Regions from separate parts of the Bacillus sp. LH1 genome, predicted to be linked through region 3. Evidence: riboswitches for the same ligand, from Rfam matches in the RefSeq annotation. Region 3 holds a riboswitch; each other region holds the start of a gene.
The links. Region 3 has a riboswitch for thiamine pyrophosphate ahead of tenA (thiaminase II). Riboswitches for the same ligand answer to the same signal wherever they lie in the genome.
Positions count from the first base shown of each region.

Region 1 (3,293 bases), 1.4 Mb from region 3:
ACGTAACCTGAAAAATAAAAAACATAACTGCTAAAAAGATTGGAAGTCCTAAAATTTTATGTGTAATTAATCTATCAATTTTTTCTGAAAAAGGAATTTTTCCTTCTTTCTCATGCTTCATAACATTTGTTTTTAACTTTTCAATATACGCTTCACGAGTTTTGTAAATGTGCTCTTCTAACGTACAATCAAGTCTTCCTTCTAAGCGAGATCGAATGGCTATGAGTTCCTTATAAATTGGTAATGCTTTCATTTCTTTTTCTACTACTTCGTTATTGCTTAAAAATTGAAGTGCTAACCATCTCGGATGCTCGTAATTCGCTGTCTCTAAAAGAGCAATTACTTCTCCAATTCCTTCATCCATTTGTACACCATATGAAATAAGGAATGGCTTTTTCTCTTTTTTGTCATTTTCTTTAAGAGTCGTAAGCAGTTCTTCACAGCCTTTTCCACTTCTTGCAACAACAGGAACGACTGTTACACCTAATAGCTCTGATAATCGTTTTACATCAATGACAATTCCTCTTTGCTTCGCCACATCAACCATGTTTAAACCAATTGAGACTGGCTTACCAAATTCAAGTAACTGCAACGTTAAATGCATATTTCTTTCAAACTGCGAGGAATCTACGATATTTAACATATGATTAAATTCTTCTGTTAATAGAAAGTTTGTTACAACACCTTCATCACGTGAAACTGGATTTAAATCATAAACACCTGGTAAATCAATTAATGTTCCTTGTCTATCTTTTAATTTACCAACCTTTTTTTCTACTGTTACACCGCTCCAGTTTCCTACGTATTCATAAGAACCAGTAAGTGCATTAAATAATGATGTCTTCCCTGTATTCGGATTCCCTAGCAAAGCTACCTTATTCACGCTAATTCCACCTTTATCATTTTCGCGTCACAATGACGAATACTAATTAACTGTCCACGACACTCCAATGTACAAGGACCTTTGAACATCGCTTTCTGTTTCAGGCGAAGTTCGCTTCCTTCAGCAAGACCGAAAGCAGCTAGTCTACGCTTTAATAGCTGATCTAAAGACTGAATACTTTTTACTAACACTTTCTCTCCAATTTTAATATCTACTAAGCTCATAACCTTCCCCCTCAGAAGAGAATGATAATTATTTTCAAAAAAATTATACCACACCCAATTTCTCTTGTACTATACCCTTTTGCTTCATATTTATTAACATTTCGCTACAATTCTATTTCAATTATTGTCATACTGTATTCGTTTGCCATTCTCATCCATTTCGCTTACAATAAACAATAACAAATAAAGAATTTCGTTATCACTGGGGGAGCCATGCCGCTGAGAGGGAACACTTCGTTCCGACCCTTCGAACCTGTTAGTTAATGCTAACGCAGGGATTGTGCAAACGTCCGAAATACATACCTCATTTTTATTTACGTATTTCGTATCCTCCTATGATATCTATTCTTTTTTGTACAACTTGGATTTAGGGGGAGACAACATGCGTAACACCAATTTACAAGCGATGATCGAATCTGCTATTCTTGCAGCCTTCGCCATGATTATCGATATTTTACCATTATCACTTAAACTTCCAACAGGCGGTTCTATCTCATTCGCTATGATTCCTATTTTTATTATTGCTTACCGCTGGGGCTTTAAATCAGCTTTCTTAGGCGGTTTAGTTTGGGGACTATTACAAATTGTCGTGGGAGATGCTTATATTTTAACACCTGTTCAAGCATTCATTGAGTACTTCATTGCCTTTGCTTTTATCGGATTTGCTGGCTTATTCTATCGTCCAATTCAAAAAGCACTTTTAACATCCAATGAAAATAGCTTAGAACAATCAAATTTAGGTAACCGTAAAGACAAACATTCATCAAAACAAAATCAGGGTAAGAAAGTCCTTGCTTATATTATCCTTGCTACATTTATCGGTAGCTTTGCTCGCTATTTCTGCCACTTTATTGCCGGCATTATTTTCTGGGGACAATATGCGCCGAAAGGTCAATCAGCTGTGTTATATTCATTAATCGTAAATGGAAGTACAATGCTTGGTTCTTTTATTTTATGTACCGTTTTACTTATATTTTTATTTATCACTTCACCACGATTATTCAAAAGCATCAGTGCTTATCAAATGAATACACAAAAAAAGGGCGCTTAATGAGCGCTCTTTTTTCATATCGTAATATCAATTAAAAATACAATAAATGCGCAAAAGAAAATAAATACCATTATACTTAGCCAATTGCTATGCACGGTTCATCGACTCCTTACATAACCTCATATTCTAAACAAATTATACTGATTAAAAATAAAGATTAGGTAAAGATAATATGAAAATAAATTAAAAAAGCATAGATCATATTGTCTACGCTTTTTTCGGTAAATAGAAATAAAATAATACACCATCTTCTGTATTTTCTGCCCCATATTCAGCATCATGTAGTTCTAAAATATTCTTTGAAATAGCAAGCCCAAGCCCCGTCCCACCTTGTGAACGCTGACGAGCTGTATCCACGCGATAAAAACGATCCCAAATTTTATCTAATTGCTCTTCTTCAATATGAGTACCTTTATTTTCAATGCACACTTTTATACGATTCTTCTCATCTATTGTAGAAATAATAATATCCTCTTTATTTGGTGTATATCGTATAGCATTCGTAATGAAGTTCACGATGACTTGTTCAATCCGGCCTTGATTTGCAATCACTTCAAATGAACTTATATTTTTATGAATATGAAGTTCTTTTTTCTCTATTTCCACAGATAGATGTTCACATATACCTTCAATTACTGTATCAATATAAAACGAATCTTTTTTCATTTTATATGTACCAGATTCAAATTTAGCTAACTCAAGCATATCCAAAATTAACGTATCCATTTTGTCTACTTCTCTCTCCATTGCCTGAAAATAATACTCTTTTTTATGTTCAGCTACCCCATCTTTTAAAATAGAAATACAGCTTTTCATAATACTTAGCGGTGTTTTTAATTCATGTGAAACACCAGAAATGAATTCTTTTCGCGTCTTTTCTAACTTTCTTTCCTTTTCAATATCTTCTTCTAACTGTCCAATATGCGAATGGAGTTTATTTGATAGCACATTAATATTTTTCGATAAATCTCCAATTTCATCTTTCGAAGTAATCGGTATTTTTTCTGTGAAGTCTAAATGCGCTATTTTCTTTGTTGTATCATTTATTTTCAATAATGGCTTTGCAATTTGTTTTGAGTAATAGAACGAAGCTAGAAAAATAAGAACGACTACAAATGCAATGATATAGATATAA
Region 1 is NZ_CM175007.1:4,698,682-4,701,974, forward strand. Features, by position in the region: gene feoB (ferrous iron transport protein B) at 1-883, opposite strand, end outside; gene ACX9TM_RS24350 (FeoA family protein) at 880-1,107, opposite strand; TPP riboswitch at 1,302-1,403, shown strand; gene thiT (energy-coupled thiamine transporter ThiT) at 1,490-2,158, shown strand; gene ACX9TM_RS24360 (sensor histidine kinase) at 2,366-3,293, opposite strand, start outside.
Region 1: it holds a riboswitch for thiamine pyrophosphate, as region 3 does, so the genes downstream of both, thiT (energy-coupled thiamine transporter ThiT) here and tenA (thiaminase II) in region 3, are expected to answer to the same signal.

Region 2 (3,293 bases), 330 kb from region 3:
CTTGTTCTCTAAAATAGGCTAATCCTTTCGTTCCTTGAACCGCTTTCGTATCTTTTTTCGTACTCGTTGGGAAAATAGGTCCAACGCCTAAATAATCTGCTCCATTTTCGATTGCAAAGCGTGCTTCTTCAATTGTATGAGCAGATACGCCGATAATTTTATCTCCCATTTTTTCACGAACAGATGTAATTCCTTCATCATCTTGTCCGACATGAACACCATCTGCATCTAATTCAATGGCTAATTCTACATCATCATTTACAATGAAAGGAACACTATATTCATTACAAAGCGTCTGCAATTCTTTTGCAAAGCGCACTCTATCTTCTCCGATTAAAGAACCTTCCCCCTTCTCGCGAAACTGAAAAATTGTCACTCCACCATCTAACGCTTCTTTCAATACAGCTAAAGGATCCCTCGTGCAGTTATTACTTCCCATAATAAAATACACTTGCAATAGCTTAGACATTTTATCTATTTCAATGCGTGCCATTTCTTTCACTCCCTCTTACTCTAACTCCTCAATCTTTCCATACTTCTCAATATCACTAGAAGTAGTATTCGCTAACTGATTTAAAAATTCAATTTGGAAACTACCAGGTCCCTTTTCCACAGTCTTAGCAGCTGCCAGTTCCGAAGCTACACCATAAAACGTTAATGCTGCTACTGCTGCTTTTACATAATCTTTTTCCACTGCTACAAATGCTCCTATTACAGAAGTTAGTAAACAACCTGTTCCCGTAACTTTCGTTAAAATAGGGTGACCATTTCGAATAACAATAGTTCTCTCTCCATCTGTAACAACATCTTCTTTTCCAGTAATGACCGCAACTGTATTTAGTTCATCTGCTGCCTGCCTTGCAATACTTACAACATTGCCATTTCCAGTACCAGCGTCTACCCCTTTAATTTCCCATCTCTCATTAATAACGTTCGCTATTTCAGCTGCATTTCCGCGAATACTCGCTAATTCAATTTCAGCCGGAATATGTCTCGCAACTTCTGTCCGATACGATGTTGCTCCTGCACCAACTGGATCAAACAGTACTGGTACATTGTTCACATTTGCTGATTTACCGGCAAGTAACATCGCTTCTACTTCTTCAGGACGAAGTGTTCCCATATTTAATACTAACGCTCCAGCAATGCTAGCCATTTCTGCCACTTCTTCTTTTGCATACGCCATTACAGGCGATGCCCCAAGTGCCAACAAACCGTTAGCAGTAAAATTTGTTACAACAACATTTGTAATATTATGAACAAGCGGATTAGATTCTCTCACCAAATCCACTACTTTACTAATTTCTTTCATATTCATCCTTTTCATCTCCTAACTATAATGATGGGAGATACACAAAAAGACACTTTGCGCGTACGCAAAGTGCCTGAATATGTGCTTTTACACTCTCCCTACGCTGGCATTATCCAACAGGTTCAAATGGTCAATGACGGACTAGTAGCCATACTCTCAGTTTGTATCCACAAACTCCCATGTGTTTCTTATTCATCTACTTCAAAGTCTACTCTTATTCTAGTAAAATAACAAGTTCTTTACTTTTCTATTTGATATAGAGGCAACTGATAAAGTGAAACTTTAATCAGTTGGGATTTTGTTAACTCCATTAAAAACAGCTGAAATATGGAGCGAAACTGAATCTCAAGAAGATGTATGCTATATTTAACTTATGGAAATTTGAAAGGATGTTTTTAATATGTCAAAAAGCGTTGTAATCGCTGAAAAACCTTCCGTTGCACGAGATATTGCTCGTGTACTGAAGTGTGATAAAAAAGGAAACGGCTATCTTGAGGGTAATAAATATATTGTAACTTGGGCTTTAGGTCATCTCGTTACATTAGCAGATCCAGAAAGTTATGATGTGAAATATAAAAAGTGGAATTTAGAAGATTTACCGATGCTACCTGAGCGTTTGAAATTAACGGTTATTAAACAAACTGGTAAACAATTTAATGCTGTAAAAAGTCAGCTACTTAGAAAAGATGTAAATGAAATTATTGTGGCAACAGACGCTGGACGTGAAGGGGAATTAGTCGCACGCTGGATTATCGATAAAGTTAAGCTAAATAAACCAATCAAACGTTTATGGATTTCTTCTGTAACCGATAAAGCAATTAAAGATGGTTTTGCAAATTTAAAACCAGGTAAAGCCTATGACAATTTATACGCTTCAGCAGTTGCGCGTTCAGAAGCTGACTGGTATATCGGTCTTAATGCAACTCGTGCTTTAACGACTCGCTTTAATGCCCAGTTAAATTGCGGCCGTGTACAAACCCCTACTGTTGCTATGATTGCTAGTCGTGAGGATGAAATAAAGAACTTCAAAGCACAAACTTACTACGGCATCGAAGCTCAAACAATGGAGAAGCTCAAACTTACTTGGCAAGATGCAAATGGCAATAGCCGTAGTTTTAATAAAGAAAAAATCGATGGTATTGTAAAACGTTTAGATAAACAAAATGCTACTGTTGTGGAAATTGATAAGAAACAGAAGAAGTCATTCTCTCCTGGTCTTTACGATTTAACTGAATTGCAACGTGATGCGAATAAAAAGTTCGGTTACTCTGCTAAAGAAACATTAAATATTATGCAAAAATTGTATGAACAGCATAAAGTACTAACGTACCCTCGTACAGATTCACGCTACATTTCATCTGATATCGTTGGAACACTTCCAGAACGTCTAAAAGCATGTGGTGTTGGAGAATACCGTCCCTTCGCACATAAAGTATTACAAAAGCCTATCAAACCTAACAAATCATTTGTTGATGATAGTAAAGTAAGCGATCATCATGCGATTATTCCAACAGAAGGATACGTTAACTTCTCAGCATTCACAGATAAAGAACGCAAAATTTATGATTTAGTTGTAAAACGTTTCTTAGCTGTGTTATTCCCGGCATTCGAATATGAGCAACTAACGTTACGCACAAAGGTTGGCAATGAAACGTTCATTGCGCGCGGAAAAACAATTCTACATGCCGGTTGGAAAGAAGTATATGAAAATCGCTTTGAAGATGATGATGTAACTGATGACGTAAAAGAGCAACTTCTACCTCACATTGAGAAAGGCGATACATTAGCTGTAAAGTTAATTATGCAAACATCAGGTCAAACAAAAGCACCTGCACGATTTAACGAAGCGACTTTACTTTCAGCAATGGAGAATCCTACAAAATATATGGATACGCAAAATAAACAACTTGCTGATACGTTAAAATCGACTGGTGGATTAGGTACTGTAGCGACACGTGCAGACATTATCGACAAGCTATTC
Region 2 is NZ_CM175007.1:428,804-432,096, reverse strand. Features, by position in the region: gene thiE (thiamine phosphate synthase) at 1-493, opposite strand, end outside; gene thiM (hydroxyethylthiazole kinase) at 509-1,318, opposite strand; TPP riboswitch at 1,391-1,503, opposite strand; gene topB (DNA topoisomerase III) at 1,713-3,293, shown strand, end outside.
Region 2: it holds a riboswitch for thiamine pyrophosphate, as region 3 does, so the genes downstream of both, thiM (hydroxyethylthiazole kinase) here and tenA (thiaminase II) in region 3, are expected to answer to the same signal.

Region 3 (3,293 bases):
TAATTAAAACTGTGACAACAACCTTACTCCAAATTGTATATCCAAACCATAAAACAAATAGCGGAGCAAGCGCAGTAATTGGAATCGTTTGTGAAGCAACTAATAATGGATAAAATGCTCTTTCCATCCATGTACTCGCATTCATTAACATCGCTAGCCCTACACCTAATACGATAGAGATAACAACACCTATTAAAACGACGTATAACGTTGCAGGTAAATGAACTGTAAATAATATGTCTTTTAGTTTCCATATCTTCATTACAATCGCAGACGGTGACGGTAAAATGTACATCTCATCTACAATTCTTGCTCCTATTTCCCACACAGCTAGTAAAATACTAGAAAGTGTAATAGCAGGAACTAATTCTTTCAATCGGTTCATCACACAAGTACCTGCCTTTGTAACATACTAAGAAGCTCATCTTTCAGCGCTAATACTTCCGGTTTATATAAATCTTTTCGTGTTCTGTTATGATCAAGCGGTACAGTCCGCTCAGTCAAAGTCGTTATCGGCTGCTGTTCCACTACTAAAACTCTGTTTGAAAGAAATAACGCTTCTTCAACATCATGAGTAATGAATAAAATTGTTTTTTCCCACTCTTGCCATTGTTCAAACAACCATTCTTGCAAAGAGGTCTTCGTTAAAGCATCCAACGCACTAAATGGTTCATCTAACAGCAATATCTCCCCGCCTGTTAATAAAGTTCGAATAAAAGATACACGTTGTCTCATCCCACCAGATAAATCTTTCGGATATTTTTGCTCATACCCTTGCAAACCAAATTTATGTAACAGTTCCTTTGCCTTTACTTCTGCTTCTTTCTTCTGTACACCTTGGCACTCTAGCGGCAGGGCAGCATTCTCAATAATTGTTCTCCACGGCAAAAGCATATCTTTTTGCGGCATATATCCTACAGGATGGTTCTTTGTTTCTGTCAGTTCTATCTGTCCAGTACTTACCTTTTCTAGACCTGTAATAAGGCGAAATAAAGTACTTTTTCCACATCCACTCGGTCCGATAATACTGACAAACTCTTTCTCATATATAGAAGCATTTAATTCATGGATGATTGGTTTCTCATCGTAATGAAAAGAAACATTATGAAACTGTAGTATGTTCTTGCTCCTCAAATCCCCACATCTCCTTACGATAGGACATATCCCAGAATAAATATTCAAATCGACTGGAATATAAGAAGATCTCCTCTAATCTTTCTAGTTCTTTCTCAGACTTTCCAACTGCCATTTCATTTAATAAATCTATTAACCAAATACAAAGATTACCGTATTCTTCCGAACTATATCCTTGAATCCACTCACCAAAAAACTCATGATCTCTTGCTCCAGGAATATCATTTAAACGCTTTCCAATTTCCCAATAGCTCCACATACATGGAAGAAGCGCTGCTATTAATTCCGCAAGTGTGCCATTTTGAGATACAGACATCATGTAATTTGTATAAGCTAAATTTTTAGCAGATGGTTTCGCAGACTCTATCTCCTCTATAGAAATTCCAAGTCTTTTTGCATATTGTTTATGGATTGTCATTTCGCCATTTAATATTCCATCAATTTGTTCAGCGAACTTTCCCATTACTTGTGGATTCGTTGCTTTTACAACACCAATCGCATATAACTTTGCATAATCTAGCAGATATAAATAATCTTGAATAATATAATACTGGAATTTATCTTTTTCTAACGTGCCATCTCCCATACCCACTACAAACGGATGATTATGACTCATCTCCCAAACCGGTTGCACAGTTTCTAATAATCTATCGCAAAATTTCATTTCTCTATCCCCTTTCAATATATGTATCTAAATAAAAAACCACTTCTATATATAAGAAGTGGTTACAGCAAATAAAGTTATACATTTATTCGATGTTCCACTTCCCTTCGCTAGTATTACCTAGATCAGGTGTTGTAAGGGTTAAGGATTATTCCTCTCTCAGCAAGTCAAGCACCCCTAGTGGTTTCAATATGAAATTTTCAAATAAAAAAGCCCCGTTTCTATACGCAAAGAAACGGGGACTCATTGTTAGTGTCCGAATTGCTTCCCTACGCTAGCATAATCTAGATCAGGTAATAAAAAGGATCAAAGGCTTACGGCCTACTCTCAGCTGGCAACACCAGCTCTCCTAGCAAACTATAAAATTATCACTGTCAGTATAACACCCTAATAAGACATCATCAACTTTTTTAATTTTCTTAATTGTCAACATAATATCAAAATTATACAATACATACATTCTATTTTAGAAAATAAAACCCCAATTAATTGTATAAAAAGGAATCATTATCCTCAAAAAATTTATTTTTATATTGATTTCATATTACATTTATGTGAATACCCCCACTATATTATATCTTTATACTATAATAAAATTACAACTATACAACTAGAGGAGGTCTCTATTCCATGAATATGAAAGCTACTGCTTTAACAGCAACTACTGTAGCGATTGCTTCTTTACTTCCTTCTATGGGTGAAACAAATGTACAAAAAGCAAACGCTGAACAATTATCTAATATTAAAACTGGGTATGTCAAAGTCGATCAAGTAGCATTACATACAGAAGATAACGTAAAAAGCACATCAATTGATACAATTCGCTTTAATACAAAAGTGAACATCATTGAAACAACTAATGGTTGGTATAAAGTATCTGTTCATAATAAAGTAGGTTATGTACAAAAAGATGCTATTTTACTAAAAAACAAACTTCAATCTAATGATCAATACATCGTTAATGCTAATGCATTAAACGTTCGCTCTGAACCTAATTTAGAATCTTCCATTTTAGATGTATTACCAAATGGTAAGTTTATTACCGTTCAAGAAGATCAAGGCGAATGGTATAAAATATCACATAATGGCCAAACAGGTTACGTACAAAAAGCATTCATCTCTAATGGTTCACAACCCTTAGTAAAAGGAATCACCGTTCAAAATAATACAAAATATACTGTTGCAACACCTAATCTAAATGTACGTAGCACAGCTAGTACAAGTAGCGCTCTACTCGGTTCATTACAAAACGGTACTCAAGTACAAGTAGTAGAAACTGTAGGTACTTGGTATAAAATTCGTTTTGGCACAGGATACGGATATGTAGCAAAACACTATGTAGTACAAAATCAACCACAAGCTAAAACAGATCAGCCTTCATCAATTCCAGCTGCTTTCAAATTCCCCGCTCAAGGAAGAATTAGCTCAACCTTTGATATACGCTGGGAACAAATGCATTATGGTATAGATATTGCCGCTCCAGGAAACGTCTCTA
Region 3 is NZ_CM175007.1:754,062-757,354, reverse strand. Features, by position in the region: gene ACX9TM_RS03885 (ABC transporter permease) at 1-385, opposite strand, end outside; gene ACX9TM_RS03880 (ABC transporter ATP-binding protein) at 385-1,134, opposite strand; gene tenA (thiaminase II) at 1,103-1,798, opposite strand; TPP riboswitch at 1,884-1,987, opposite strand; TPP riboswitch at 2,048-2,159, opposite strand; gene ACX9TM_RS03870 (SH3 domain-containing protein) at 2,429-3,293, shown strand, end outside.

Region 4 (3,293 bases), 1.8 Mb from region 3:
TCCGCCACAACGACCTCCACCACAACCGCCACAACGACCACAACCGCCACAGCGACGAGCAGCATCTTCAATATAGTAATATGGATATTGGTTTTGCTGGTCCCAATAGACAATATTTCCAGATCGGTAATCATTAAGACTTAGCGCTTGTAGTTCTTGTTGAAACTGATTCATTTTCATAACCTCCGTTTATAAAATACAACCTCATCGATGCTTCCCTATGTTTCTGTTCGTTACATCTAAGTAGGAATAGCGCTACAAACTAAGTTCAATACGTACACCAACAAAGTATGACTTATCACTAAATGATGCACCTTGTTCATATACCTATTTTTGCTATGGGCTCATTTTTATAAAGTGAAACTTTAATCAGTGGGGTTTTGTTCATCCCCTACCTAACTTCTTTGCTTCCGCTGAATTTTGAGGTGGGGGGCTTACTGCCTGGCAAATAGCGGGATAAATAAAAATTAAAAAATATGAATTCTATTTCTCCAGCAAAACTCTCTATGAAATTCCTAATAGAAAAAAGACACACTTAGATTGATGCGTCTTTTTGTGATGCCTCTTTTGTGAAATCATATAAAGCAATTGCGCCTAAAAGAACAAGTATACCTTGAGGAACATCTAGCAAAATAGTTTTCCAAATTTCTGGAATTACCCATTTAATATCTGCTGCTGTTTCAAGATATGTTTGGAAATAGCTGATTGTAAAATTAATTATCCCTAAAAATACAAACAACGATAAACCAAATCGAATTAATTTCTTATTTGTAAACATATAACACCTCTCAAAATTCATTGGATATTCCTGCTTTTGCTTCTTTATATTTTTATATCTTTATATCTAATTTTAACACATAAAGAACTCAAAAAAATACGATATGCATATTTGCATATCGTATTAACAACACTCCATGATAATTTAGGAATTCCTGCGAAGAAAAAACAACTCCGTTACAGCTAATAGCTCGGGTTTCTTTTCTTATTTAACTTCATACCACCAACATTTACGTTCTTTAATTGTAAAATAAATGTGACAGAAGTTTATCCAGTTAATGCGTAGACAAGTAAATGAGCTAAATTATCGATATTCTATTTCGCCATATCCGTAGCACTAATAACTTTACGCAAATTTGACAAGAAAAAATATATAGATAGGTATGATCCAGACCTATCTATAACATTACTTCTATTCTTTATCCAATTACGTCTTTTACGTCTGTATCCACTGGCCACTTTTCTAATGTATAAGCCATTTCCCAAAATGAATATTCATATTGACTGCTAATAATAAAATGCTGTTTCATACGTTTGCGGTCTGCCTCTGTTACTTTTTCAGCGATAGTATCTAAACGTGTAATTTGTTCTTCAACTAGCGTACGGAACCAATCAGATCCATAAGCAGAAATCCATTCGTTATAAATTGGCTCTTCCGGCTGGCACTCTTTTAAGCGTTCGCCAATTTCATAATACAACCAATAGCAAGGTAAAATTGCTGCAATGATATCTCCTAAATGCCCTTCATACGCAGCACGATACATATGTGAAGTATACGCATATGCAGTTGGCGCAGGAATAAAATTATCTTTTTCTTCTTTCGTTATCCCTAGTTTTTTAGCAAAATTCTCATGTAAAGATAACTCTGCTTCATATGTATTTTGAGCATGATGTGCCATACGAGCTGTCGTCTCTAATTCAAGAGCTTTTGCAGCTCCTAAAGTTTGTACTCTAGCAAAATGACTCAAATAATACGAATCTTGAAGCACATAATAACGAAAACTAGCTAAATCTAACGTTCCTTCACCAAGTTTTTTTACAAAAGGATGGTTAAAACTCGCTTCCCAAATTGAATCTACTTCTTTACGTAATGATTGTGAAAAAGTCATTTAAATCCCTCCAATAATGTATAAAATATAAGTATTTATCCACAATTATTAAAGCTGTAAAATAAAAAAACTTTCTTTACAGGCGTAAAGAAAGTGAAATTGACAGTATTTATTTACTCATTAAATAGCAACGTCTTTCCCACTTCCCTACGCTGGCATTAACCAGATCAGGTACTAAGAGTCTCAAAATCACATTTGATCTCAGCCTATAAAAGGCCCCCCTAGTGGATGAATATTTTGTTTTTATAATGTATTCATCATAGCATACTTCGTGAAACTGTCAAAAGAATTCGTTATATAATCTCCTTAAAACCCTTCTTCATTTCTAACTTTTAATGATGTTTCAATAATCATATCTAATAGTTTGCTATAACTAATCCCCGCTGCTTCTGCACTTTTTGGCAATAAACTTGATTGTGTCATCCCTGGTAATGTATTAATTTCCATTACATATGGAATTCCGTCCTTCACCATCATATCAACTCTTGCATAAACACTACATTTTAATGCTTTATAACAAGTCAGTGAAGCTTTATTTACACGTTCCTTAATTTCTGCTGGAAGTTCGATAACTTCCTCAACCGTACTAGTATCATCATATTTTGCATTGTAATCAAAGAACTCGGCTGCATGTCGAATTGAAACTATAGGTAACTGTTTTCCATCCAGAATAGAACATGTAATTTCATCACCTTTTATATACTTCTCAATTACTACTTCAGAATCCCATTCGAATACAGTTTCTAGCATTGAGATCAGTTCATTTTTATTGTAAACGATTTTCACCCCGACACTCGATCCGCCAGAGTTTGGTTTTACCACTAATGGAAATCCTAACTTATCTAACTCATCAAGATTTAGATCCTCCATTTTTGTAAGTTCAATCCAATCTGGTGTTTCTACACCTTCATAACGTAAAATCTTTTTCGAAATATTTTTATCCATACATATACTGCTAGATAACATATTACTTCCGCTATAAGGAATCCCTAAACTCTCCAGTGTTCCTTGAACTGTCCCATCTTCTCCGTATTTTCCGTGTAATGCGAGCAATGCAAAGTCAATGTCTTTCGCTTTTTCAATTAAATCCATTTTTTCGTTTAATGTAATTGGAACTATTTCATACTTATTTTTATCTAAATGAGCAATCATTTCATTCCCCGTCATAATTGAAACTTGTTTTTCAGACGATACCCCGCCCATAATAACACCGATTTTCATTTTCTCAACTCCAAATTTCATTTTTTAATGTATCACCAATTATTTTAATTCCACGAACTATTTCTTCTTCTTTCAAGCGCGAAAACCCTAATCGGAAAGTGTTTGCTCCTTCTCCATCAGAGTAAAAAACATCTCCAGGTGAAAACGTAACGCCTTTCTCATAACACTTTTGTAAAAGTGTGCGGG
Region 4 is NZ_CM175007.1:2,541,289-2,544,581, reverse strand. Features, by position in the region: gene ACX9TM_RS13155 (heterocycloanthracin/sonorensin family bacteriocin) at 1-174, opposite strand, end outside; gene ACX9TM_RS13150 (DUF3937 domain-containing protein) at 536-799, opposite strand; gene tenA (thiaminase II) at 1,197-1,886, opposite strand; TPP riboswitch at 2,014-2,119, opposite strand; gene ACX9TM_RS13140 (D-alanine--D-alanine ligase) at 2,193-3,107, opposite strand; gene pdxR (MocR-like pyridoxine biosynthesis transcription factor PdxR) at 3,112-3,293, opposite strand, start outside.
Region 4: it holds a riboswitch for thiamine pyrophosphate, as region 3 does, so the genes downstream of both, tenA (thiaminase II) here and tenA (thiaminase II) in region 3, are expected to answer to the same signal.